Regions from separate parts of the Mesorhizobium sp. P2_F5 genome, predicted to be linked through region 3. Evidence: riboswitches for the same ligand, from Rfam matches in the RefSeq annotation. Region 3 holds a riboswitch; each other region holds the start of a gene.
What was found. Region 3 has a riboswitch for cobalamin ahead of AC1DYO_RS01675 (aromatic ring-hydroxylating oxygenase subunit alpha). Riboswitches for the same ligand answer to the same signal wherever they lie in the genome.

Region 1 (7,409 bases), on a different contig from region 3:
TTTGGCTTTTGCGCGTCCGTGGTGTCGAGGACGATGACGTCGGCGTTCCGGCCGAGTGCTGCAAGCGCCGCCGAAAAGCCACCGATGAAGGCGACGTCGGCGGAACCTTCGAGAATGTCGCGGCCGGGGTCGTCGCCGGTGTGGACCAGCAGATCGGCCTCGGCGATGCGGGTTTCGAACGCGCCGGGCGAGGCGATGCCTTCGCCCTCGGCGCCGCCATAGGCATGCGATGTCGCGTCGAGATAGGCGCGGCCGATCTCTTCGCGCGCGCCCCAGTCGCCGCTCGACAAAAGATCCTCGACGCCGGCACCATAGGTGCCGGGCGAGGTACCGAAGATGCGCGGGCTGATCTTGCCGTCGGCGCGGGTCTTTGCGGCGAGCGGGTTTTGCGAATCGTCCTCGTCGCGGGCGGCGACCGCGTTGGCGGCGGCGTCGATCAGCGCGATCTGGGTCGGGAACATGTCGCGGAACAGGCCTGAAATGCGCCAGGTGACATCGACGCGCGGCCGGCTGAGGGTGGCCGGCGGCAGCACCTCGATGCCGGTGATGCGGCCGGTGGCAGAATCCCATTGCGGCCGGCAGCCCATCAGCGCCAGGCCTTGCGCGATCTCCTCGCCGCCGGTGCGCAGCGAGGCCGAGCCCCAGAGATCGATAACCAGCGAGCGCGGCCAGTCGCCATGCGACTGCATGTAGCCGCGCACGACTTCTTCCGCCGCCGCCTTGCCCAGATCATAGGCGGTCGGCGTCGGCATGGTGCGCGGGTCTGAGGTGAAGAGGTTGCGGCCGGTGGGCAGCACGTCGGAACGGCCGCGCGCCGGTGCGCCGGCCGGACCTGCCTTGACATGGCGGCCGTCCAGCGCGGCAAGCAGCGCCGTCTTCTCGGCTTCGGCGCTTTGCCGGCGCATGGCGTCGGGCTCGTCGTTTGGTGTGCGGCCATAGATGTGCAGGCCGTCCTTGATGGCGAAATCCTTGAGGTCGCAGAGCCAGGCATCGATGCGGCGCAGCGCCTCGTCGGGCGCGTCGGTCCTGGCGACACCGGCTTCGGAGGCAAGCCCGGTTTTTTGCGCGGTGTCGACGATCAGTTTCGCCAGCCGATCACGGCGGCGGCGGTCGAGGCCGTCGGCCTGGGCGTATTCGTCGACCAGCCGTTCGAGCTTGTGCTGCTCCTCGTCAAGGCCAGCACCAGTCAGCGGCGGCGGCAGATGGCCGAGGGTGACGGCGGCGATGCGCCGCTTGGCTTGTGCCGCCTCGCCGGGGTTGGAGACGATGAAGGGGTAGATGACGGGCAGCGGGCCGGTGACGATCTCGGGAAAGCAGGCTTGCGACAGCGCGACCGTCTTGCCGGGCAGCCATTCCAGCGTGCCGTGGGCGCCGACATGGATGAGGGCGTGGATGCCTAGGGATTTGCGCAGCCACAGGCCGAAGGCGATCAGGTCGTGGCGCGGCGGGAGTGTCGGGTCGTGGTAGTCGGCGCGGCGATCGGCCGAGCGGCCACGGTCGGGGGCAAGGGCGACGGTGACGTTGCCGAAGATGGCGGCGCGGAAGGGGAAGTGTTTTTCGCGAGTGCTCCGCGAATGTCGGCGTTCTGTCGCGCCCCCCTCTGTCCTGCCGGACATCTCCCCCACTTGGGGGGAGATTGGCAGTTCCGTTGCCGGCTCTCTTCCTGCAACGGTTGAGATTAGCGAAAGCGGAGATGACGGCACAATCTCCCCCCTTGTGGGGGAGATGTCCGGCAGGACAGAGGGGGGCGCCTCGCGCAAACCCGTCTCGTCTTCAGCCTTTCCCCAAGCGGCCGCTACTTTGGCAATTGCCTCAACCGGCAACTCCTTCGATAAGTCGAGATACTCCTCCAACCACAACCCATCACCGCTGCGCTCCAACGCATCCAGCAACCCACGCGGGGTTTGCGGAATCCCTTCAACCACATAACCCTGCTCCTTCAGGTCATGCAGCATGGCCAGCACGCTCGACGGCACATCCAGGCCCACGGCATAGCCGGTGCGGCCGGGGGCGCTCGGATAGTCCGGGATCACGATCGCCAGCTTGCGCTTGGCGCGGGGCGCCTCCTGCAACCGGATGAAAGCCGCTACCCTATCCGCCACCTGCGCCACGCGATCCGGCTCCGGCCGGTTGGCGAAGGCGCGGTGGCCGAGTGCGGGGTCGGTCTCGCTTTCGCCCTTGAAGGAAATCGCGCCGGCGAGGATGCGGCCGTCCAGTTCGGGCAGCACGACATGCATGGCAAGGTCGGCCGGTGCCAGGCCGCGCTGGTTGTTGTCCCAGACGTCGCGGCGGGTGGTGGCGACGATGACTTGGAAGACCGGCACGCCGGCGCGGTCGAACAGGGTTTCGACGCCCGGTTCGGCGCCGGAGGCAAAGGCGGTCGCGGTGATGATGGCGGCGGGTTTTAGCGAGGCAAGTGCTGTTTCGACGAAGGCGAGCGAGGTTGGGTCTTTGAGGCTGGAGACGAAGATTGGAACAGGGGTGATGCCGCGCTGGCGGAGTGCTGCAAAAAGCGCGTCGATGGGCGCGACATCGGCGGCCAGCAGCATTGAGCGGTAGAAGAGGATGGGGATGATGGGAGCGGCGTCTCCCTCCCCCTCGAGGGGAGGGTGGCCCGCAGGGCCGGGTGGGGTCGGTACGACTGGATGTGGCGCTTCTTTAGGTCGGCGCGCTTCGGAGAGGACCCCACCCCCGGCCTGCGGCCGGACCCTCCCCTCGAGGGGGAGGGGAACGACGCCGCTGCCCGGCTCGTAGTAGCCAGCCTTCGGCACCGCCACCGGCTCAGCCGCCGCGACATCCGACCCGGCCAATCCAGCCAGCCGCTGCATCAGTGCCGTCATATTCTCTGGCCCGCCCTCGCGGAAATACCCCAGCAGCGCGTCCAGTTCCGCGCGCGGCAGGGTCGAGGCTTCGATCAGCCTGAGATCCTCGTCGTGGCTTTCGCCGGGCAGCAGCGCCAGCTTGATGCCCCGCGCGCGGGCAGTCGCGGCAAGCTGGTCGCAGCCGTAGCGCCACCAGTCATAGCCGCCGAGGATGCGCACCAAAATCACCTTGGCGTGGCGGGCGACGCTGTCGACCCAGAGGTCGACGGACATGGGATGGCGCAGGTCGCGCAGCGCCGCCAGCCGCATCGAGGGCAGGCGGCCGGCGTCGGCCTTCCACGCCGCCGCCAGGCCGGCGAGATCGCTGTCGGTGAAGGACAAGGCCACGATATCCGCCGGCGTCTGCCTGAGATCAACTGGCTCGGCGAGATCGTCGAGCGAGGCGGAGGTCGTGGTGAGTATATGCATTGCGGCCTAGCGCGTTTCACCGTTTCACGGAAACGGCGAACCGCTCTATCTCCTTGTTTTTACGCAATTCCTGTGGGAAAACCGTTCCACACTTTTCCTGGAATTGCTCCTGGGTCAGCCGGCGAGTATACGCTCGATCGCCGGACGGTTCAGCCCCTTCAGGCCAATGACGACGAGGCGCGAGCGGCGGTCGTCCTCGGCCGTCCAGGCGCGGTCATAGTAATGGTTGACGCGCGGGCCGACGGCCTGCAGCAGAAGCCGCATTGGCTTGCCGCCGACATCGACGAAGCCTTTTACGCGCAACACATTCTCTTCTTCGGCAATTGTGGCGACGCGTTTGGCCAGCTCGTCGGGATTGGCGATCGAGGGAATGTCGACGATGAAGGTGTCGAAGTCGTCATGCTCGTGGTCGAAAGCGCCGTCATGGTGCGACTTGCGGTTCTCGATGTCGTCCTCGACGGCGAGGCCGAGGCCGAGCAATACGGATGGATCGACCTTGCCGTGCGCCGTCGGCACGATCTTCACGGCGCGGGCGGAGTGTTCATTGATGATGGCGTTGGCGCGGGCCGAACCGGCTGAATCCATCAGATCGCTCTTCGACAGGATGATCAAGTCGGCGCAGGCGATCTGGTCCTCGAAGACTTCTTCGACCGGGTCGTCATGGTCGAGCGTCTCGTCCTGGACGCGCTGTGCCTGCAAGGCGTCCATGTCGTTGGCGACGCGGCCCTCGGCCAGTGCCGGGCCGTCTACCACGGCGATGACGCCATCGACCGTGACCCGGCTCTTCACGCTTGGCCACTGGAACGCCTGGACCAGCGGCTTGGGCAGAGCGAGGCCTGAGGTTTCGATCAGGATGTGGTCGACCTTCGGTGTCAGCGCCAGGATCTTGTCGAGGGCGGGCACGAAGTCGTCGGCGACGGTGCAGCAGATGCAGCCATTGGCCAGTTCGACGATGTTTTCCTCGGGGCAGGTGTCGATGCCGCAGCCTTTCAGGATTTCGCCGTCGATGCCGATGTCGCCGAACTCGTTGACGATGATGGCAATGCGCTTGCCGCCGGCGTTTTCCAGGAGATGGCGGACCAGCGTCGTCTTGCCGGCGCCGAGAAAGCCGGTGACGACGGTGCAGGGAACACGGGAGAGATTGCCGGCCGGATTTGGAGCGTTCATGGTCAGTCCTTCAGCATGTCGAGGGGTGGAAGGCGGGCAACGAGGCCGCGCTTGAGGCTATCGGGCCGTCCGCGCCAGGGGATGAGGCCGTCGGTCGAGGTGGCGAAGAGTTTTGCGCCGGTGACGAGATCGGCGCCGCTGGTCGGGGTCAAATCGCCGAAGACATAGCTCCAGCAGCCGTCGCGCAGGATCGCGGCGCTCAGCCTTCGCTTGCAATTGCCGAGGCATTCGACGGTGCGGACGCGGATGTTGTCTTCGGCTGCGACGCGACGCGTGTCGTCGGCCAGCAATTCGCCGGCGCGGGGGTGGGCGTCGGAGCCGCTCTCGTCGCGGCAGGAGGCGCAGACGATGACGGTCACGCCAGTCAATGCGTCGCTATCGGCGGACGAAACATCCGCTGTGCCAGCCGAAAAACTGCTGTTCTGGTCCAAAAACCGGGCTCCTTGCCCGGAAACCCGCCGGGCGATCGGATTCTATAGTCGCAGACGGCAGGTCTCCTGGCTCGCGAGTCGTCGCCTTGGTTAGCCGCCTTCCCGGTGTTATCCAGTGGCTTTCGGCCTTGGCTCTTCGCTTACAGTTGCGGGGACAGCCGCGGATTTGAGACCGAAGTCCCGCACCGCATTCCCTCTTGGCCCCAGCCGTTGCGGGCAGGGGACCGTCTGGACCGGATTTAGGCTTTTGCGGGCGGCGATGTCAACGCACGGCTACGACACCGCGATGTCGGCCAAAGGCTGTCCAAGGTCGCCGGCAGGCGTCACCTCGATCCGCTCAAGCCCAAGCCAGCCCTGCATCTGCTTCAATTCCTCGAAGAGTTGCGCGGCGGTCTCCGGCGGCGCGCCGGGCTCGGCATAGGCGGCATGGATGCGGAGCACACTGGCCGGGCGATCGGCCTTGAGGTCGACGCGCCCCACGATCCGGTCGCCGAGCAGGAAGGGCAGGACGTAGTAGCCATACTGGCGCTTGTCGGCAGGGGTGTAGATCTCGATACGGTAGTGGAAATCGAACAGACGCTCGCTGCGCGAGCGCTCGAAGACGACCGGGTCAAACGGCGCCAGCAGGGCGCGAGCCTCTATCCTGCGTGGCAGACGGGCATCCTTATAGAGGTAAGCCGGCTTGTCCCAGCCTTCGACGCGCACCGGCAGCAGCTCACCCATCTCGACCAGTTCCTCCAGCCGGCCCTTCATGTCGGCCGGCGACAGGCGGAAATAGTCGCGCAAATCGCCTGACGTCGCGATGCCATGGGCACGAGCGGAAATGCGTAGCAATTCGCGGTGCGCGTCCTCGGCCGCCGGCACCGGCAGATCGAGGATCGCCTGCGGCAGCACGCGCTCGGGCAGATCGTAGAAGCGCTCAAAGCCGCGGCGGTGCGCCGTGGTGATGCGTCCGGCCCAGAACAGCCATTCAAAGGCGTGCTTGGCGTGGCTCCAGCCCCACCAGCCGCCCGAACCCTTCTGGCCTTCCAGCGCGGAAGCCGCGATAGGACCGCGCTCGGCGACCGCTCGGTAGATCTCCTCGATATAGGCGGCGTGCTCGCGGCCCCATTTGGCGAGGCCCAGATACATTTCGTCGCCGCTCTCGGCGCGCTGCATGCGCCAGCGCATCAGCGGCCAGGTCTCGACGGGCAGGAAGGAGGCCTCATGCGCCCAGTATTCGAACACGGTGCGCTTGCGGGTGACGGCGGCATTGTCCAGCAGAGCGAGCGGGTAGGGACCAAGGCGGGAGTAGAGCGGCATATAGTGAGCGCGCACCACGGCGCTGACGGAATCGATCTGCAGCAGGCCGGTGCGCGAAAGCACCCGAGCAAAGTGGCGGCGGTCCGGTGTGCCGCCCGGCCGCGGGTCGATAAAACCCTGCGCGCCAAGCGCGATCCGCCTGGCCATGGCGAGCGATATTTTGTCCTTCATCAAGATGCCTTTGCCCTGGTCCTGTTGCCGTATTTTTAGCCGGTGATTCCGGCGATGCTAGCAGGCTTGTGGCGGGAGACATGTCAGGAGACAAAAGTGGAGTAAAAAGCGAAGGAAATCAAACAGGAGCGGATCGGACCAGTTTTTCCCGACCTGCCGTCCAGCACTGCGTTTTGAACAAGGTTTGACTTGCTTCGCCGAAAGCCCTGCGCTAACCCTCGCCGCGTTGCAGCATAGGCACCTAAAACGGTTCAGCGGTTAAACTGTCACGCTTCCGCATTAGGATTGGTTGCTGTAATCAAAGTGGATTGGCCGCCAACGGAAAGCCGCAGCATGAACGCATTGCTCAGTTCGTACCTGCCCATCGTCCTCTTCATCGCCGTGGCGGCGGTCGTCGGCCTGGCGCTTATCATCGCGCCGTTCCTGGTGGCCTACCGCAATCCCGACCCGGAAAAGCTTTCCGCCTATGAGTGCGGCTTTAACTCGTTCGACGATGCCCGCATGAAGTTCGACATCCGCTTCTACCTGGTGTCGATCCTGTTCATCATCTTCGATCTGGAAGTGGCCTTCTTGTTCCCGTGGGCGGTGTCGTTCTCGAAGATCGGCATGCTCGGTTTCTGGTCGATGATGGTGTTTTTGGCGGTGCTGACCATCGGCTTTGCCTATGAATGGAAAAAAGGAGCGCTGGAATGGGATTGAACGACAGTTCCGGTACGCTCGTCGCGCCCAAGCCCAAGGGCCTGATCGACCCCAATACCGGTCGCCCGGTCGGTTCTGACGATCCGTTCTTCCTCGAGATCAACAATGAACTCGCCGACAAGGGCTTTCTGGTCACCTCGACCGAGGCGCTGATCACTTGGGCACGCAGCGGCTCGCTGATGTTCATGACCTTCGGTCTCGCCTGCTGCGCCGTCGAAATGATCCACACCTCGATGCCGCGCTATGATTCGGAGCGGTTCGGTGTTGCGCCGCGCGCGTCTCCGCGCCAGTCCGACATCATGATCGTCGCCGGCACGCTGACCAACAAGATGGCGCCGGCGCTGCGCAA
Region 2 (7,409 bases), on a different contig from region 3:
AGGCGCGCCATAGGCGCCTGCCGCGATCCTGGCCAGCTCATGCAGGCGCCCAGCTTCCGGCAATCGTGACAGAGCGGTGGCGGGCAGCTCGAAAAGCGGGTAGGAGTGCGGATTGATACCTGTCGAGAGATCGACGAAAGGCTGTGGCGCGTGAGGGAAGAGCGCGCTCGCCCGGCCAAGGGATCCACCATGATCCACCGCAGCAATCGCTCCATCAGAAAGCTTCATGTCGATCCTGATCGCTTTCCTGTCGCTGGTCATCGAACGCATCCTGGGCTACCCGGATTGGCTGTTTCGTGCCGTTGGCCATCCTGTCACCTGGTTCGGCAGGCTGATATCCTTTCTCGACCTCAGGCTCAACCGCGCCACTGATTCCGACGCCTCGCGTCGCCGCCGGGGCGTACAGGCGCTTCTGGTCATCGTGCTGGTGCCGGCAGCAATTGCCTTTGTCGTGCAACTCCTGCTCTGGCAGCTCTTTCCTGCCGGGATGATCGTCACGGCAATTCTGGCCTCGTCGCTGTTGTCGCAGAAGAGCCTTACCGAGCATGTCGAAGCGGTGGCCGATGCGCTGGACACAGGCGGGCTGGCGCTCGGCCGCATTGCGGTTGCCCGCATCGTCGGCCGCGATCCCGAAAAGCTCGACCATGCTGGCGTCAGCCGCGCCGCGATCGAAAGCCTGGCCGAGAATTTTTCCGACGGCATCGTCGCCCCCGCCTTCTGGACCGGGGTCTGCGGGCTGGCCGGCGGCGTCGCCTACAAAGCCGCCAACACCGCCGATTCGATGATCGGCCACCGGACCCCGCGCCATGAGGCCTTCGGCCGCGCGGCGGCGCTTTTCGACGACTGGATCAACCTGCCGGCCTCCCGGCTGACCGCGCTGCTGATCGTTGCCGCCGCGTTTCTTGTTGACGGCGCCGATCCCCGCAACGCCTGGGAAGCGGTGCGGCGCGACGCCAAAAAACACCGTTCGCCCAATGCCGGCTGGCCGGAGGCGGCGATGGCGGGCGCCCTCGGCCTGGCGCTCGCCGGCCCGCGTACCTATGGCGGCGTTGTCGTCGAGGATGCGTTCATGGGCGAAGGCGGTCGCCGCGAAGCCGAGAGCCTCGACATCAGGCGGGCGCTGAAACTGTATCAGGTCGCCGACTATCTGCTGATCGCGCTGTTCGGGATCCTGTCGGCGGTGCTTATCGCGGTGACGTTCTGAGCCCCCTCACCCTCACCCTCCCCCTTGTGGGGAGGGTCGGCGCGAAGCGCCGGGGTGGGGGACTGCGCCCTACGAGAACCCCCACCCCGATCCGCTTTGCGGATCGACCCTCCCCACAAGGGGGAGGGTAAAAACTCTCAGAACTCGATCCCCTGCTGCGCCTTCACGCCCGCGGAAAAATGGTGCTTGGTCACGCCCATTTCGGTGACGAGGTCGGCCGCCTCGACCAGCGCCGGCTTGGCATTGCGGCCGGTGACGACGACATGCAGGCCTTCGCGCCGTGCCTTGAGCGCTGCCACCACCTTATCGAGATCGAGGTAGTCGTAGCGCAGCGCAATGTTGAGTTCGTCGAGCACAACAAGGCTGATGGAGGGATCGGCAATCAGCTCCAGCGCCTTGGCCCAGGCCGCTTCGGCCGCCGCAATGTCGCGCTTCAAATCCTGCGTCTCCCAGGTGAACCCCTCGCCCATTGTGTGCCAGACGACGCGGTCGCCGAACGCCGCGAAAGCATCCTTTTCGCCGGTGTGCCATTTGCCCTTGATGAACTGGACGACGCCGACGCGCTTGCCGTAGCCGAGCATGCGCAGCGCCAGCCCGAAGGCAGCCGTGGTCTTGCCCTTGCCGGGTCCGGTGTTGACGATCAACAGGCCCTTCTCGACCGTCTTTTCCGCGACCTCGGCATCCTGTACCGCCTTGCGCTTGGCCATCTTGGCGCGGTGGCGTTCCTCGTCCTTTGCGTCGATGTCGGTCATCATTTCACCTTGAGCGGCAGCCCCGCCACCATCAGTAGCACCGTATCGGCAATTGCCGCGACCTGCTGGTTGAGCCGGCCGGCGGCGTCTCGGAACCGGCGCGCGAGCGCATTGTCCGGCACGATGCCTTGCCCGACTTCGTTGGAGACCACGAACCACGGTCCGCGCGGCCGCGACAGCACGTCGGCCAGCCGCCGGCATTCCATCTCGAGATCATGGTCGGAAAGCATATGATTGGTCAGCCACAGCGTCAGGCAATCGACAAGCGCCGGCTGGTCGTCGGGCAAGGCTTCCAGTGCACCGACAAGATCGAGTGGCGCATCGATGGTCGCCCACCCCTCGCCGCGCCGCGACCTGTGTTGCGCGATACGCTCACGCATCTCATCGTCATAGGCTTCAGCGGTGGCGATATAGGCCCATGGCGGCGGCAGCGCCGTCGCCAGGGTTTCGGCATGCGCGCTCTTGCCGGAGYGCGCACCGCCGATGATGAAGGTTAAACTGCGATCAGGCAAAGCTGTCGCGCAGGCTGGTCGCCGTACCGGTGAAACGTCCGCGCACCACGCCGACAACCGCACCGAGAACCAGCCAGAACACCAGATTGGTCACCGTCACCGCCACCACGAACTGATGATGCAGGCCTTCCGGGATCGGCGTCTCGAAACTGTCCGGCTGCGGCGCGCCGACAATATGCGGGGCGACAATCAGGACGACGGCTAGGACAGTCAACGGCGCCGACGTGCGGAAGGCGATCAAGGCAAGGCCAATAGCAGTCGCCACAACCGTTGCCACCCACCAGATCTGGCGCGGCATGAGATCGGCCGCCGGCATTGCCGGCAGTTCCGGCGGCAGGCCGAGGCCCGGCGCCAGCGTGAACACGGCAAAGCCGGCCAGACCCCAGAATACGCCCTGGCGCCAGTTGCCGATGCCGCCGGCGAATTCGGAAACCGCCACCAGGACCAGCGCGAAACCGATGCCGGTGACGATATTGGCCAGCACGCTGAAGGCGAAGCGCTCGAAGCCGTCGGCCGGCGCCCAGCCTTCGTCCTCCGCTGGCGCGGCCGTTTCAGCCGGTGCGGGTGCTGCGCTGCTCATGGCATTTCCCGCCGGCGCGGCGGTGCTCATGGCATTGGTGTCCGTAGCGTTGGCGGCGGGCGCTGCGGCATGCTCATGCTTATGGCCGCCACCGGCCTGTTCGTAGACTTCCGCCTTCAGGATGAGCGGCACGGTGGCATAGGCCTGCATGCAGGCGAGAACGACGCCGGCCACGAGCCCGGCGATCGCCGCGACGAACACGACGTTGCGAAACAGGTTCATGATGTCAGATCCTCGTCAGTGGCAGGGAAACGCCATCGAATGGCGATAGTCATGCGCGGCATTGTGGACCGCATCGATATGCGAGAAGCCGACAACGCCGATGACGAAAATGCCCAGAAACGCGCTAAGCACGAGCTGCATGAAGCGCGACTGCGAGGAGACGGAAGCGCCGAGGGAGACGGAAGCGGTATTCATATCTTGTCCTTTCGCCCTCCACCCGAGGGCATCGAAGTCAGTTCCCTGTCGCCGGCAGGTCTCCTGGCTCGCGGATCAGCGCCCTTCCCCACCTTCCCGAAGAAAAAATCCTCAGTGGCTTGGAGAGGACTACCGCACACAGTTGCGGGGGCAGCCACGGCATTGGGCAACAAGTCAGCCCTCACCGCATTCCCTCTTGGTCCCTAACGGAACCGACGACATGCATGACTATAGGCTGAAACAGCCGCATCCGGCAAACCAAATTCCGGCAGCCAACAGCGCGAATGCGCCACTCAGGCCTCAGGGGTTCAAGGCGGTGATCCGCTCCGCAACCAGTCGCTGCAGCCGCCACAGATGGCGGTCGTGAATGCCGCGCTCCTCCAGATTCTTCACCGTGTTGTAGAGGTAGTCGGCGCCCGACCCCCAGTGCCCGCAGGATGTGGCCAGCCTGTCGACGACCTTCGCCTCGTCGAGCGGGCCGGAATAGGTCAGGCCGTTGCGGTTGATGACGAAGGCCAGCGCCCTGAGCGGACCGGCCTCGCTTGCAAGCTTCAGCATGCGTGGCCGGTAGCTTGTCGGTTTCAGCGTGACTTCGCGCCGGAAGAGCCGGCCCAGCTGCTGTCGTCGGTTGTCGTCGGCCAGCCGGAAGGCCACGCCTTTGCACTGTCCGCCACTGTCGAGCGCCATCATCAAGCCGGGGCTTTCCTTGGTGCCCCGCCAGCGCGTCATGTTCATACAAAAGGAACGGTGCCAGCCGCGTGCCAGCGCAACGCGGTCCTCGATATACTCGATTTCCGGTTTCCAGATCAGCGAGCCGTAGCCGAACAGCCACAGCGGTTCGCTATCGGGGAGCTCAGCCTGCAATTCATCCAGCAGCGAATCGTAGTCGCTGTCATCGAGGTGCATCGCGTCCGGATCCGGCCCGGGGTCCCTGATCTCGCGCCAGCAGCGCGCGACCAGTTCCGGCGTAAGCGACATCTGTCGTGCGGCCAATTTCCGAATCCCCATGTCCGGACATGATTATGCGCAGCACCGGCAACCGGCAATGTCAGCCGTGATTGACAAACGATTTGCCGGGGTGTCGGCTGACGTATCCCTAGAGGAAGCCAGCCATGCAACCCAATCCGGGCCAGCACGACCCCTATAACGGCTTGACGAAGGCCGAGCCGACGCTGCCGTCCTCGGCCTATTGGGATACCGAGGCTTACCAGCGCGATCTCGACGCCATCTGGTACAAAAGCTGGCTGCTCGTCTGCCGCGAGACCGACCTTGCCCAGCCTTTGGCATTCAGGACGTTCCGCGTCGGCACGCAGGAAATCGTCGTGCTGCGCGACGACACCGGCGAACTGCGCGCCTTCCACAACACCTGTCGGCATCGCGGCTCGCAGCTTTGCCAGGAAAGCGAAGGCCGGCTGAAGGCGCGGCTCATCACGTGCCCCTACCACGCCTGGTCCTATTCGCTGCGCGGCGATCTCGTGCGCGTTCCCTCGAAATCGCTGCCCGAGGGTTTCGATAAGGCCGATCATCCGCTCTACCGCGTTGCGCTGTCGGTGTGGCGCGGCTTTGTCTTCGTCAACCTGCAGGAGGATGCGGCCGGCTCGGCGCAGGCATCCTTCGATCCGGCATCCGGCGACCTCGCCAACTGGCCGCTGGAAACGCTGGTGTCAGGCCATGTGCTGCGCAAGGTGATGAACTGCAACTGGAAGATCTTTTGGGAAAACTTCAACGAGTGCCTGCACTGCCCCGGCGTCCACAAGGACCTGTCGCGACTGGTGCCGATCTACGGCCGCGGCCTTATGAGTCGGCGCGACGACCCCGACTGGGTCCGCCATGCCGACAATGACGCGCCGGAGTTTTCCGGCGGACTGCGTACCGGTGCCGAGACCTGGTCGCGCGATGGAGAGGCGCATGGCCCGGTCTTCTCCGGCCTGACACCGGCCGAACGCGCAGCAGGCCAGACCTATTCCACCAGCCTGCCGTCAATGTTCATCGTCGGCCATGTCGACTATGTCCGCACCGTGCGGCTGACGCCGCTCGGCCCCGAACAAACCGAGCTCACCGCCGAATGGCTGTTCGCACCGGAGGCGCTGGCTGAGACCGACATCGACAATGTCGTCGCCTTCGGCACCCAGGTACTGGAAGAAGATGCGGCGATCTGCGAGGTCAACCAGAAAGGCCTGCGCTCGATGCGCCACCAGGCCGGTGTGCTGATGCCGGAGGAGTACGACCTGCACCGTTTCCACAACTGGGTGCGCGAGCACCATGCGGCATCCTGATCAAAGCGATTTCGGCAGATAGCGCCACGTGACGAATCCGCAGACGGCCGCCAGCAAGCCCAGGGTGACAAAAACCGAACCCAGGCCGAAAAACGCCAGCACCACGGAATAGACCAGCGGCGGCGTCAGCTCGGAAAAGTCGAGATAGGTGCGGTAGACCGCAGCCATCTGCGACCGCTCATAATGCCTGACCGAGCGCATGAAGGCGGTCGAGCCGAGCGCATCGAGCGCGATGGTGAAGAAGGCGCCGCAGAGCAGGAAGAAGCCGGTGAGCAGCGGCGCGGTTGCGCCGACCGCGCCCGCCGCCAGCAGCGTCGCCGACATGGCGAAATAGGCGAATGTCATGGTGCGCCGGCCGCCGAAATGTTTTCCCGCCTTGCCCCAGAAGATCGCCATGAACAGCAGCGCATTGCCGGCCGAAACCAAGAGGCCGCCGGCCAGCTCGCCCTCGCCGGTGATGACCATGAACAGCGGCCCGTAGACGAAGAACGTCGTCCAGAAGCAGGAGCGGCCGAAGGCGATCAGCCAGGCAAGCCTGAGCCTCGGCTGGGCGACGAAGCGGCCGACATTGGCGAGCGGATTGGCCGGCCGTGTCCTGCCTGGCCGGATCGACTGGTTGTCGCCCAGCCTGTAGGTCCAGAACAACGCCAGCAAGGCCAGCGCGAACACCGCCACCGCGCCTTGCGCGGCATAGATGCCGTAGCGTGTGTAGAGGAAAATGCCGAGCGTCGGCCCGCCGGTCCAGGCCAGCATCGACCATGCCATGCGCAGCGATTCGGCCTGCATGAAGTCGGTCTTGCGGATGTGGTCCATGATGTAGAGGTTGAGCGTGATCGACAGCGCGCTCGCCCCCATGACGCGGCACAGCATGCCGGCTAGCTGCCCGGCAAGCGTGTGGGTGACGAAGAACAGCGAGCCTATGGCAAGCAGGCAGGCGCCGGCGGTATAGACTCAGCGCCGGGCAAAGCGGCGGATCAGCATCGGCATGAACAGCGTCACCGACAGGCCGAGCAGCGCCACGATGGTGTAGAGGATCGAGACGATCTGCTCGTTGTGGAGGATCTCGTAGGCCTGGATCGGGATGACGCTCGATACCGTGGCGCGGGCGAAGGATTCCACAGCATAGAGCGAGGCAAAGGTGCGCGCATCCGCCGGACGCAAGGCCGGAAGCCAGATCGGATGGCGCACATGGGTGGACATTGCTTCCCCAAAGCAGATTCGCGCATCAATCTGGGCTGGCAATTCCTTGGCCAGTAACAGGAAACCGACGCCTTCCCGGCAAAAAGCGAATTCGGTCAAAGGCTTTCCGGCTCTGGCCTAAAGCACCGCCTGATGCAGCCGCACGGCCTTCTTTTGTCCGGTGCAACCGTGATAGTCGTCTTTGGGGCTGAATCAGATCGCGAGACCATGAGCATCCATACCGCACCCCCTCAGGATCAACCGAAGCGCATCACGGCCATCGACATCGCGCGCGGCATCGCGCTGATCGCCATGGCCAGCTACCACCTCACCTGGGATCTCGAGAATTTCCACTACACCGACCCCGGCCTCACCGCCTTCGGCTGGTGGAAGATCTATGCCCGCTGCATCGCCTCGACCTTCCTGTTCCTGGTCGGCGTCAGCCTGTTTCTCGCCCATGGCAGGCAGATCCGCTGGAACGGCTTCTGG
Region 3 (7,409 bases):
CCGCCGACGCTCGCCTTCGTCTGCGGCTCGAACGCCTTTGTCTCGGCGGCCGCCCAGGCGCTGATCGACGCCGGCATATCAGCGGACATCATCCGCACCGAGCGCTACGGCGTCTGAACAGATATGTCTTTGTTTTTACGCAATTCCCAAGGGAAAGCGCTCCGCGCTTTTCCCGGGAAAACCGCCCACACTTTTCCTGGAATTGCTCTAGCGGGTTGGCGAAAACCGTGCCGACAGCAATTGGAACGGCAATGCGCCATAGGCGGCGATTTCGGCCTCATTGTCCCAGGTGCGGAACTGGCGTGACGGCCGGGCTTCGAGCATCAGCGCCCGGCCGGCCTCCCCCAGGCTAACCCGACCGCGAAAATGCAGCACCTTTTCCCCGCCGGCGCGGCTGATCACCAGCGAGCGCAGGCGGGCGACATGCTGGCCGCCGGCATTGATCTCCATTTCGATTCGGCGGCGCACCGGCGGAACGACGATCCTGACGGTGACGTCCAGCATCATCTCGCCAGCCATGTTCGGAGACGGCAGAGCCTGCGAAAGCGCAAAGGCCGCCGGCGCCGGCTTTGCCCTGCGCAAGACCGGCTTGCCGCGCCAGACGGTTGCTGCCGGCTGCTGCAGGCGGCCTTTCTTGCGTTTCAGGCGCAGTTGCTTGGCAAAGCCGCGCGACAGCCAGACGAGGCCACCGAAATCGGTGCGTGGCTTGGCTTGCAAGACCGAGGACCAGCGCGACAGGCCGGCGCGATCGGCGCTCGCTACCGTTCGTGCGAGTTCGCCCGGTGGCACCGCAATGCCGATCTCCAGGCTGAGGTAGGACAGCGCCACCGCCGCGGCGACGGCCAGGTGGCGCCTGGCGACGATGTCGGCAAATACGTCCCAGTCGACCTCGCCGCCCTGGATGGCGACGGCGCAGTCGACCAGCCAGTCGCTGTGGGTATGGGCATCGAGGCCGCCATGCGCGATGGCGAGCGTCATGCGGTCGGCAGGTGATGGGACGAGCAGGCGGACGCCGTTGAACTCGGCAAACCGCGCCCGCTGCCAGATCGCCAGATCATCTTCCGCGCTTTGCTGCGATCCGTCATAGGCCTGCTGGTGCAGGTCGATATCGCCGAAATTACCCTTGAAGAAATTCATCGATCGCAACGACGCCAGCCTGGTGCGCAGGAACTGCGGGCTGACGCCGGTTGCGATCTGCCAGTCGCGCTGCGTCAGCACGTCGAAGGCGGCGAGCATGTCTTGCGGGCGCACCAATATGTCGATGTCGTGCGCCACCCGGCCGCGCTGCGCCGATGCGTTCACCGCGATGCGGCTGGCGCCCTTGATCAGCATGACCGCGCAGCCGGCACCGACCATGGCCTGAAGGGCAGGCTCGGCCTCACGCATCGCCAGCCGCGATTTGGTCCACAGCATCTTTTGCAGGCCGACAAGGCGTGGATGCGCCGGGTGGCCGGCGAGTTTGCGGCCAAACCTGTCGGAGATCGCCGCCAGCAGCCGATGTTCACGGAAGGAGACATGGTCGATGTCGTTGTCATCGAGCCAACGCGCAGCGTAACGGCCGGCCGCCTCTTCATCAGGCAACAATGCGGCCTTTAGCAGCTGGTCGAGGCCGCCTGTGGGCCATGACCACCCATAGTCCGGAAACCGGCGGCCGATGCGGCGAAGAGCCTTGGCCATCACTCGGTCTTCTTCCCTGCCCGCGTTTGCATGGCCAGCCTTACGACGTCGAGAGAGCGGCGTAAGGCCAGGACCTCGTCGAGCATGGTCAGTACAATGCCCGCCTCGCGCGCCCGGGCGACAGCGACGATCGCGTAGACCCGCTGCTGCATCGCTCTATCCCCGTCGCGGACGCCCCTGAAGGGATCGCCCCCGGTTCACGGTCTGGCAGGCCCTTCCAAAGGTGCGTCTAGATCAGTTGGCCCTTGCTTGGCAAGACTAAGACCCGCGAGCGCCATGCCTGCGCCTCGTGACCAGTTGCGGCGATGTCGGCGCCGCTCAGGCCTCGATCTCGAGCGCCGACAACGGTTTCGAGCAGCAGGCAAGGATGAAGCCGTCATCGATCTCGTGGTCGAGGATGCCGCCATTGTGGCTCATCTCGACAGCGCCGGAGACCTTCTTCACCTTGCAGGTGCCGCACAGGCCGAACTCGCAGGCCGCAGGTATCCGCACACCCGAGCTGCGCGCTGTCTGCAGCACGGTCTGGCCGGCGACGCAGTCCGCGTCGACCTCCGAAAGCGAGAAGCGGATCGGCGTCACGGCTTCGCCAGGGACAGCAGTGCCGTCTTCGGCGGGTGAGGCAAACGGCGCCGGGACTTCCTCCACCGCAGGCGCGGCAAAGCTCTCCTGATGGTATTTCGTCATGTCGAAGCCGGCGGCATCCAGCATGCCGCGCACGGCGCGCATGAACGGATCGGGGCCGCAGCAGAAGATCTCGCGTTCGCGGAAGTCGGGCGCCAGCAGCGGCAGCCGGATCGCGTCGATGCGGCCCATATGACCGTACCAGCCTTCACGGCTCGAGCGTTCCTCGATCATGAAGCCGAGCGATAGGCCGGGCATATGGCCGCCGAGCAGTTCGAGTTCCTTGCGGAAGATGATCTCTTCCGCACGCCGCGCGCAATTGACGAAGCCGACATCTGTCCATGGCGCGCAGTCGTTCAGCCAGCGCAGCATCGACATCATCGGCGTCACGCCGGAGCCGGCCGAAATGAACAGATATTTAGCCGCTGGGTGGCTGTGCAGTGAGAAGTCGCCGGCCGGCCCATAGGCCTTGACGTGCGAGCCGGGCACCAGATGGTCGAACATCCAGCGCGTGCCGATGCTGCCGGCCTGCGCCTTCACCGTCACCGCGATCGAGAATGGCCGCGACGGCGACGACGACAGCGTGTAGGTGCGCATCAGCGGCCCGTCCGGCGTCGGCAGTTCCAGCGTCAAGAACTGGCCCGGCTGGTAGCGGAACCAGGTCTGGTTGTCGGAGCGAAAGGTGAAGGTCTTTACGTCAGGCGCCTCGTCGGCGACGCCGATCACTTCCAGCACCTGCAGCCTGTCGTTCCACGGCGCCATCTGGTCGAGATGGCGATAGAGGCCAAGATCCGTCATCGCATTCATCCTCTGGTCCTTCTTCGCCTGCTTGAGCTCACGCCACGCTGCGCAGCGCCGGCCGGCCGCCTTCGGCGAGGCGCGGACCGATGAAGGCTGCGTACCATTCGACAAACTGGATCACGCCGCCCTCATGCAGCTCCGAATAGGGACCCGGCTCATAGGCGGGAGACAGGATGCCGAAGGCGTTTTCCTCGACGATGCGGCGGTCCTGGTCGTTGGTCTCGGTCCAGACATGAATGAGTTCGTCGATGGTGTAGTCGACGCCCTCGACGGCATCCTTGTGCACCAGCCACTTTGTCGTCACCGCGGTTTCGGTGGCGCTGATCGGCAGAACCCGGAAAGTGACCGCATGGTCGATCAGGATGTGGTTCCAGGTCGTCGGATAGTGATAGTGCATCAAGGTGCCGATGCGGTCGGCGGCAACGGTGTCGGACAGATTCTTCGTCACCGCGCGCTTTCCCGTCATCGTATAGCTGACCGCATCGCGCAGCAGCGGCGCGCGGGTGGCGCGGTACTGCCCGGCCGGATCGATACGGAATTTGCTCGGCAGGCCCGCCGCTTCGCATTTTGCCCAGTGCGCCAGCATCTCCGGATCGCTGTCGGCGCCCTGCACGCCGGTCACCGTCGGCGCTTCCGGGAAGGTCTTGCAGAGCTCGGGATGGTTGCCGGCGCAGTGATAGCACTCGCGGTTGTTTTCCCAGACCAGCTTCCAGTTACCCTTCTCGACGATGGTCGATTCGAAAGCGATCTTGGCTTCATTCAGCCGATGCGGCTTGAGGTAGGGCTCGATCATGGCGCGCATCGGCGCGAAGTCGGCAGGTTCTTTCGCCAGGCAGATGAAGATGTAACCGGCCACACTTTCGCAGGCGACCGGCTTCAGGCCGAACTGGCTCTTGTCGAAACCCTCGGCCATCTGGCGGGCGAACAAGAGCCGGCCATCCAGCTCGTAGGTCCACTGGTGATAGGGGCAGACGAGCTTTGCCGCCGTGCCTTTCTCGGTGTTGCAGACGCGGCTGCCGCGATGGCGGCAGGAATTGTGAAAGGCGTTGATGTTGCCCTTCTGGTCGCGGACCAGAACCACCGGATAGTCGCCGATCTGAACGGTAATATAGCTGCCGGGCTTCGGCAGCTCGCAATCATGGCCGATGAACAGCCAGTCGCGATACCAGATCAGCTCCATATCGAGCTTGAAATAGTCCGGGTCGGTGTAGAAGGGCTGTTCCAGCGAAAAGCCTTGCTTGCGGCCATTCAAGAGCCTCAGCATATCGTTGCGCGCATCCATAGTTCCGTCCTCGTGGTTTAAGGACTGAACTTGGTGGTGATGGAGGAAGGATCGGCCGCAGGCCGGCAAGCCGCCGGACATGCGCTACCCACCTCTTGACCGCCCACCGCGATCAGTCGAGTTCAAGCATCTCGGGCTGGTTTCCGGGCTCTGGAGTTGTCCTTGCGGACCATCGCGACACCTTCCCAGGCTGTTGCCCAGTGGTCTCCCGTTGCGACTTGAACTCCACCACCGTTGCGGGGGCAGCGCCGGATTCTGACCGGCTTCCCAATTCTCCGCTGCGTCGTCACGAAGCGGCACCTGAGATGTGATCATCTAACCACGGCAGCGATCGCGACATCGGCATGAAAGCGACATCGTATCCATGCGGCGCGACACGCGCGGCATGCGCTTCAGCCGACGACTGAACGGCTGAAATCCTGTCTTGGGAAGCGATCCTCGCCGTTTCGAATCGCTTCGAATCCAGCCCCCTGCGCCGGCAAAATAGGTTAACAGTATCGAAAAGTTACTATTAGCGATCTCTAAAATCGAACCGAACGGTTCGTTTCTGTTGACAATGCGTGCAGGACGGTGTGAACGACGGCCCGAAAGCTGACACCGGAGCGAACCGCTCGGTTCGACATAACTATCTGAAAACAATGCAATAAAGCACCATGAGGGAACTCTCTGGCACAATTTCAAGGTGCAGAGTCGTGGTCCACACGGAACAACTTCGTGATTGGAAACCAGCCTATGGCTTTCCCACATCGGGGCTGTCCGAACGACGCGAAATCCTCCCAGGACACGCCGCTAGACGGACAGACAAACTGGAGTACTAAAAATGAAAAAGATCATCCTTACTGCCGCCGCCGTTTTGGCCATCACCGGCAGCGCCTTCGCTGGTAGCGACAATTACAGTTCCAATGGTTCGAACCAGCCTGCGGTTACGTCGACCGACAGCGGCCATACCGCTGCTATCGTGAAGTCGGATTCGGCTGCTCAGGCCCCTGCACAGGGCGCCGACCGTAACCTCTTCGGCAACCGCTAACAGCCGATCGGGATCTGACCTCAGAGTTTTTCCGAAAACGATCCCAGTCGAACATCGAACAAGACGCAGAGCGGCGGGATCACCGGCCGCTTTGCCGCATGATGAAATTCAGGAGACTTGAAATGAAGAAGATTGCTCTTGCTGCCGCTGCGCTTTTGATTGCCGCCGGCAGTGCTTATGCCCGCAACGACAATGTCGGCTCAAGCGCCGTCGACAACCAGGCGACCGTCAACGTCGACAATACCCGCACGTCGTCGGTACCGAACACCGGTTCGCCGGTCTACAAGCTGTTGAAGGGGGGCCTGGCCCGCCGCTCTTTTTTCATGCCGATACGAGGAGCCGGCTCTCAGGCCGCCTTCACTTCCAGGGGCTTGAGCGAGAAGGAGTGTCCGTCGGCGTCGAAGATGTGCAGGTCGCCGGCATCCGCGGTCAGCCGCAGCTTTGCCCCGCGCTTGACCTCGACATTGCCGGGCAGCTTGGTCACCAGAGGCAGGTCGGCGCGGCCGATGTCGACATAGACCAGCTGGACCTCGCCGAGCTGCTCGACATAGTCCACCACCCCCTCGAACAGATATTCCGCGCCGGTGGCGACCGACAGATCCTCCGGCCGCACGCCGAAGCTGACCGCCGCGCCCTTGGCGGACGCCGGCGTCGCGATCGGCACCGTCGCCTTGCGGCCGCCGACATGGCTGACAATGGTCGGATCGCCCGTCTTGTCGATCGTTGCCGGCAGGATGTTCATGGCCGGCGAGCCGATGAACTGGGCAACGAACAGATTGCCGGGCTTCTTGTAGAGGTCCATCGGCGTGCCGACCTGCTCGATATGGCCGTCCTTCAGCACGACGATGCGGTCGGCCAGCGTCATCGCTTCGACCTGGTCGTGGGTGACATAGATCATCGTCGTGTTGGGCATCGATTCCTTGAGCTTGGCGATTTCGATGCGGGTAGCAACGCGCAATGCGGCGTCGAGGTTCGAAAGCGGCTCGTCGAACAGGAACACTTTCGGGTTGCGCACGATGGCGCGGCCGATGGCGACGCGCTGGCGCTGGCCGCCCGACATCGCCTTGGGCAGACGGTCGAGATATTTGGTCAGCTGCAGGATCTCCGCTGCCTGCCGCACCCTTTTGTCGATCTCGGCCTTGCTTTCCTTGCCGATCTTCATCGAGAACGCCATGTTGTCGTAGACGGTCATGTGCGGATAGAGCGCGTAGGACTGGAACACCATGGCGATGCCGCGCTTCGACGGCGGCACGTCGTTGACCACCTCGCCGGCGATCTTCAGCTCGCCGGAGGTGATTTCCTCAAGCCCGGCGATGGACCTCAGCAAGGTCGACTTGCCGCAGCCCGACGGACCGACAAAGACGATGAACTCGCCCGACGTTATGTCGAGGTCGATGCCGTGGAGAATGTGTAGATTGCCGTATGATTTCTTCACTTGTCTCAGCGTGACATCGGCCATGATTTCCTCCCAGTGATTTCCCTAGAGATTTCCTCAAGAAATTCAGTTTCGTCAAAACTCAGTCGATACGCCCGAACCAGGCGCCGTAGCCGCCGAGGCGGATGGAACCGGTGCCGGATTGTCCCGAAAAACCGTGCCCTGGCAGTGGTTGCAGCGCCTGGCCGCCGAGATTGACCTCGGCCGGCCTGCTGGCCAAATTGAAGACGCAGACGATCTGCTCATTGCCCTCACGGCGGGTGAAGGCGACAGTGTCGCCCTCGCTTTCGATGAACTCGATGTCGCCTTTGGCCAGCGCCGGATGCTGGCGGCGGAAGCCGAGAAAGCGCCGGTAGTGCTCGAGCAGCGAGGCGGCGTCGCCCTGCTGAACATTGACCGCTTGCGACAAATGCTTGCCGGGCACCGGCAGCCAGGGCTTGGCCGTTGAAAAGCCGGCATTGCTGGCGGTGGCGTCCCACACCATCGGCGTGCGGCAGCCGTCGCGACCCTTGAATTCGGGCCAGAAGCGGATGCCGTACGGGTCCTGCAGATCCTCGAACTTAAGC

Region 1: it holds a riboswitch for cobalamin, as region 3 does, so the genes downstream of both, AC1DYO_RS06705 (DUF1636 family protein) here and AC1DYO_RS01675 (aromatic ring-hydroxylating oxygenase subunit alpha) in region 3, are expected to answer to the same signal.
Region 2: it holds a riboswitch for cobalamin, as region 3 does, so the genes downstream of both, AC1DYO_RS14330 (CbtB domain-containing protein) here and AC1DYO_RS01675 (aromatic ring-hydroxylating oxygenase subunit alpha) in region 3, are expected to answer to the same signal.

What each region holds. Positions count from the first base shown of each region.
Region 1 is NZ_JBFUEY010000004.1:29,843-37,251, reverse strand. Features, by position in the region: gene AC1DYO_RS06715 (cobaltochelatase subunit CobN) at 1-3,290, opposite strand, end outside; gene cobW (cobalamin biosynthesis protein CobW) at 3,405-4,457, opposite strand; gene AC1DYO_RS06705 (DUF1636 family protein) at 4,460-4,888, opposite strand; cobalamin riboswitch at 4,928-5,132, opposite strand; gene AC1DYO_RS06700 (winged helix-turn-helix domain-containing protein) at 5,162-6,361, opposite strand; gene AC1DYO_RS06695 (NADH-quinone oxidoreductase subunit A) at 6,695-7,060, shown strand; gene AC1DYO_RS06690 (NuoB/complex I 20 kDa subunit family protein) at 7,051-7,409, shown strand, end outside.
Region 2 is NZ_JBFUEY010000009.1:1,588-8,996, reverse strand. Features, by position in the region: gene cobD (threonine-phosphate decarboxylase CobD) at 1-228, opposite strand, end outside; gene cbiB (adenosylcobinamide-phosphate synthase CbiB) at 227-1,204, shown strand; gene cobO (cob(I)yrinic acid a,c-diamide adenosyltransferase) at 1,342-1,956, opposite strand; gene cobU (bifunctional adenosylcobinamide kinase/adenosylcobinamide-phosphate guanylyltransferase) at 1,956-2,468, opposite strand; gene AC1DYO_RS14335 (CbtA family protein) at 2,461-3,270, opposite strand; gene AC1DYO_RS14330 (CbtB domain-containing protein) at 3,286-3,465, opposite strand; cobalamin riboswitch at 3,502-3,697, opposite strand; gene AC1DYO_RS14325 (gamma-glutamylcyclotransferase) at 3,766-4,458, opposite strand; gene AC1DYO_RS14320 (aromatic ring-hydroxylating oxygenase subunit alpha) at 4,578-5,741, shown strand; partial or broken gene AC1DYO_RS14315 (MFS transporter) at 5,742-6,941, opposite strand; gene AC1DYO_RS14310 (heparan-alpha-glucosaminide N-acetyltransferase) at 7,149-7,409, shown strand, end outside.
Region 3 is NZ_JBFUEY010000001.1:351,192-358,600, reverse strand. Features, by position in the region: gene AC1DYO_RS01695 (FAD-binding oxidoreductase) at 1-117, shown strand, start outside; gene AC1DYO_RS01690 (nucleotidyltransferase family protein) at 208-1,677, opposite strand; gene AC1DYO_RS01685 (hypothetical protein) at 1,677-1,829, opposite strand; gene AC1DYO_RS01680 (FAD-binding oxidoreductase) at 1,996-3,096, opposite strand; gene AC1DYO_RS01675 (aromatic ring-hydroxylating oxygenase subunit alpha) at 3,134-4,381, opposite strand; cobalamin riboswitch at 4,499-4,700, opposite strand; gene AC1DYO_RS01670 (DUF680 domain-containing protein) at 5,202-5,408, shown strand; partial or broken gene AC1DYO_RS01665 (DUF680 domain-containing protein) at 5,507-5,689, shown strand; gene AC1DYO_RS01660 (ABC transporter ATP-binding protein) at 5,755-6,867, opposite strand; gene bglA (beta-galactosidase BglA) at 6,926-7,409, opposite strand, start outside.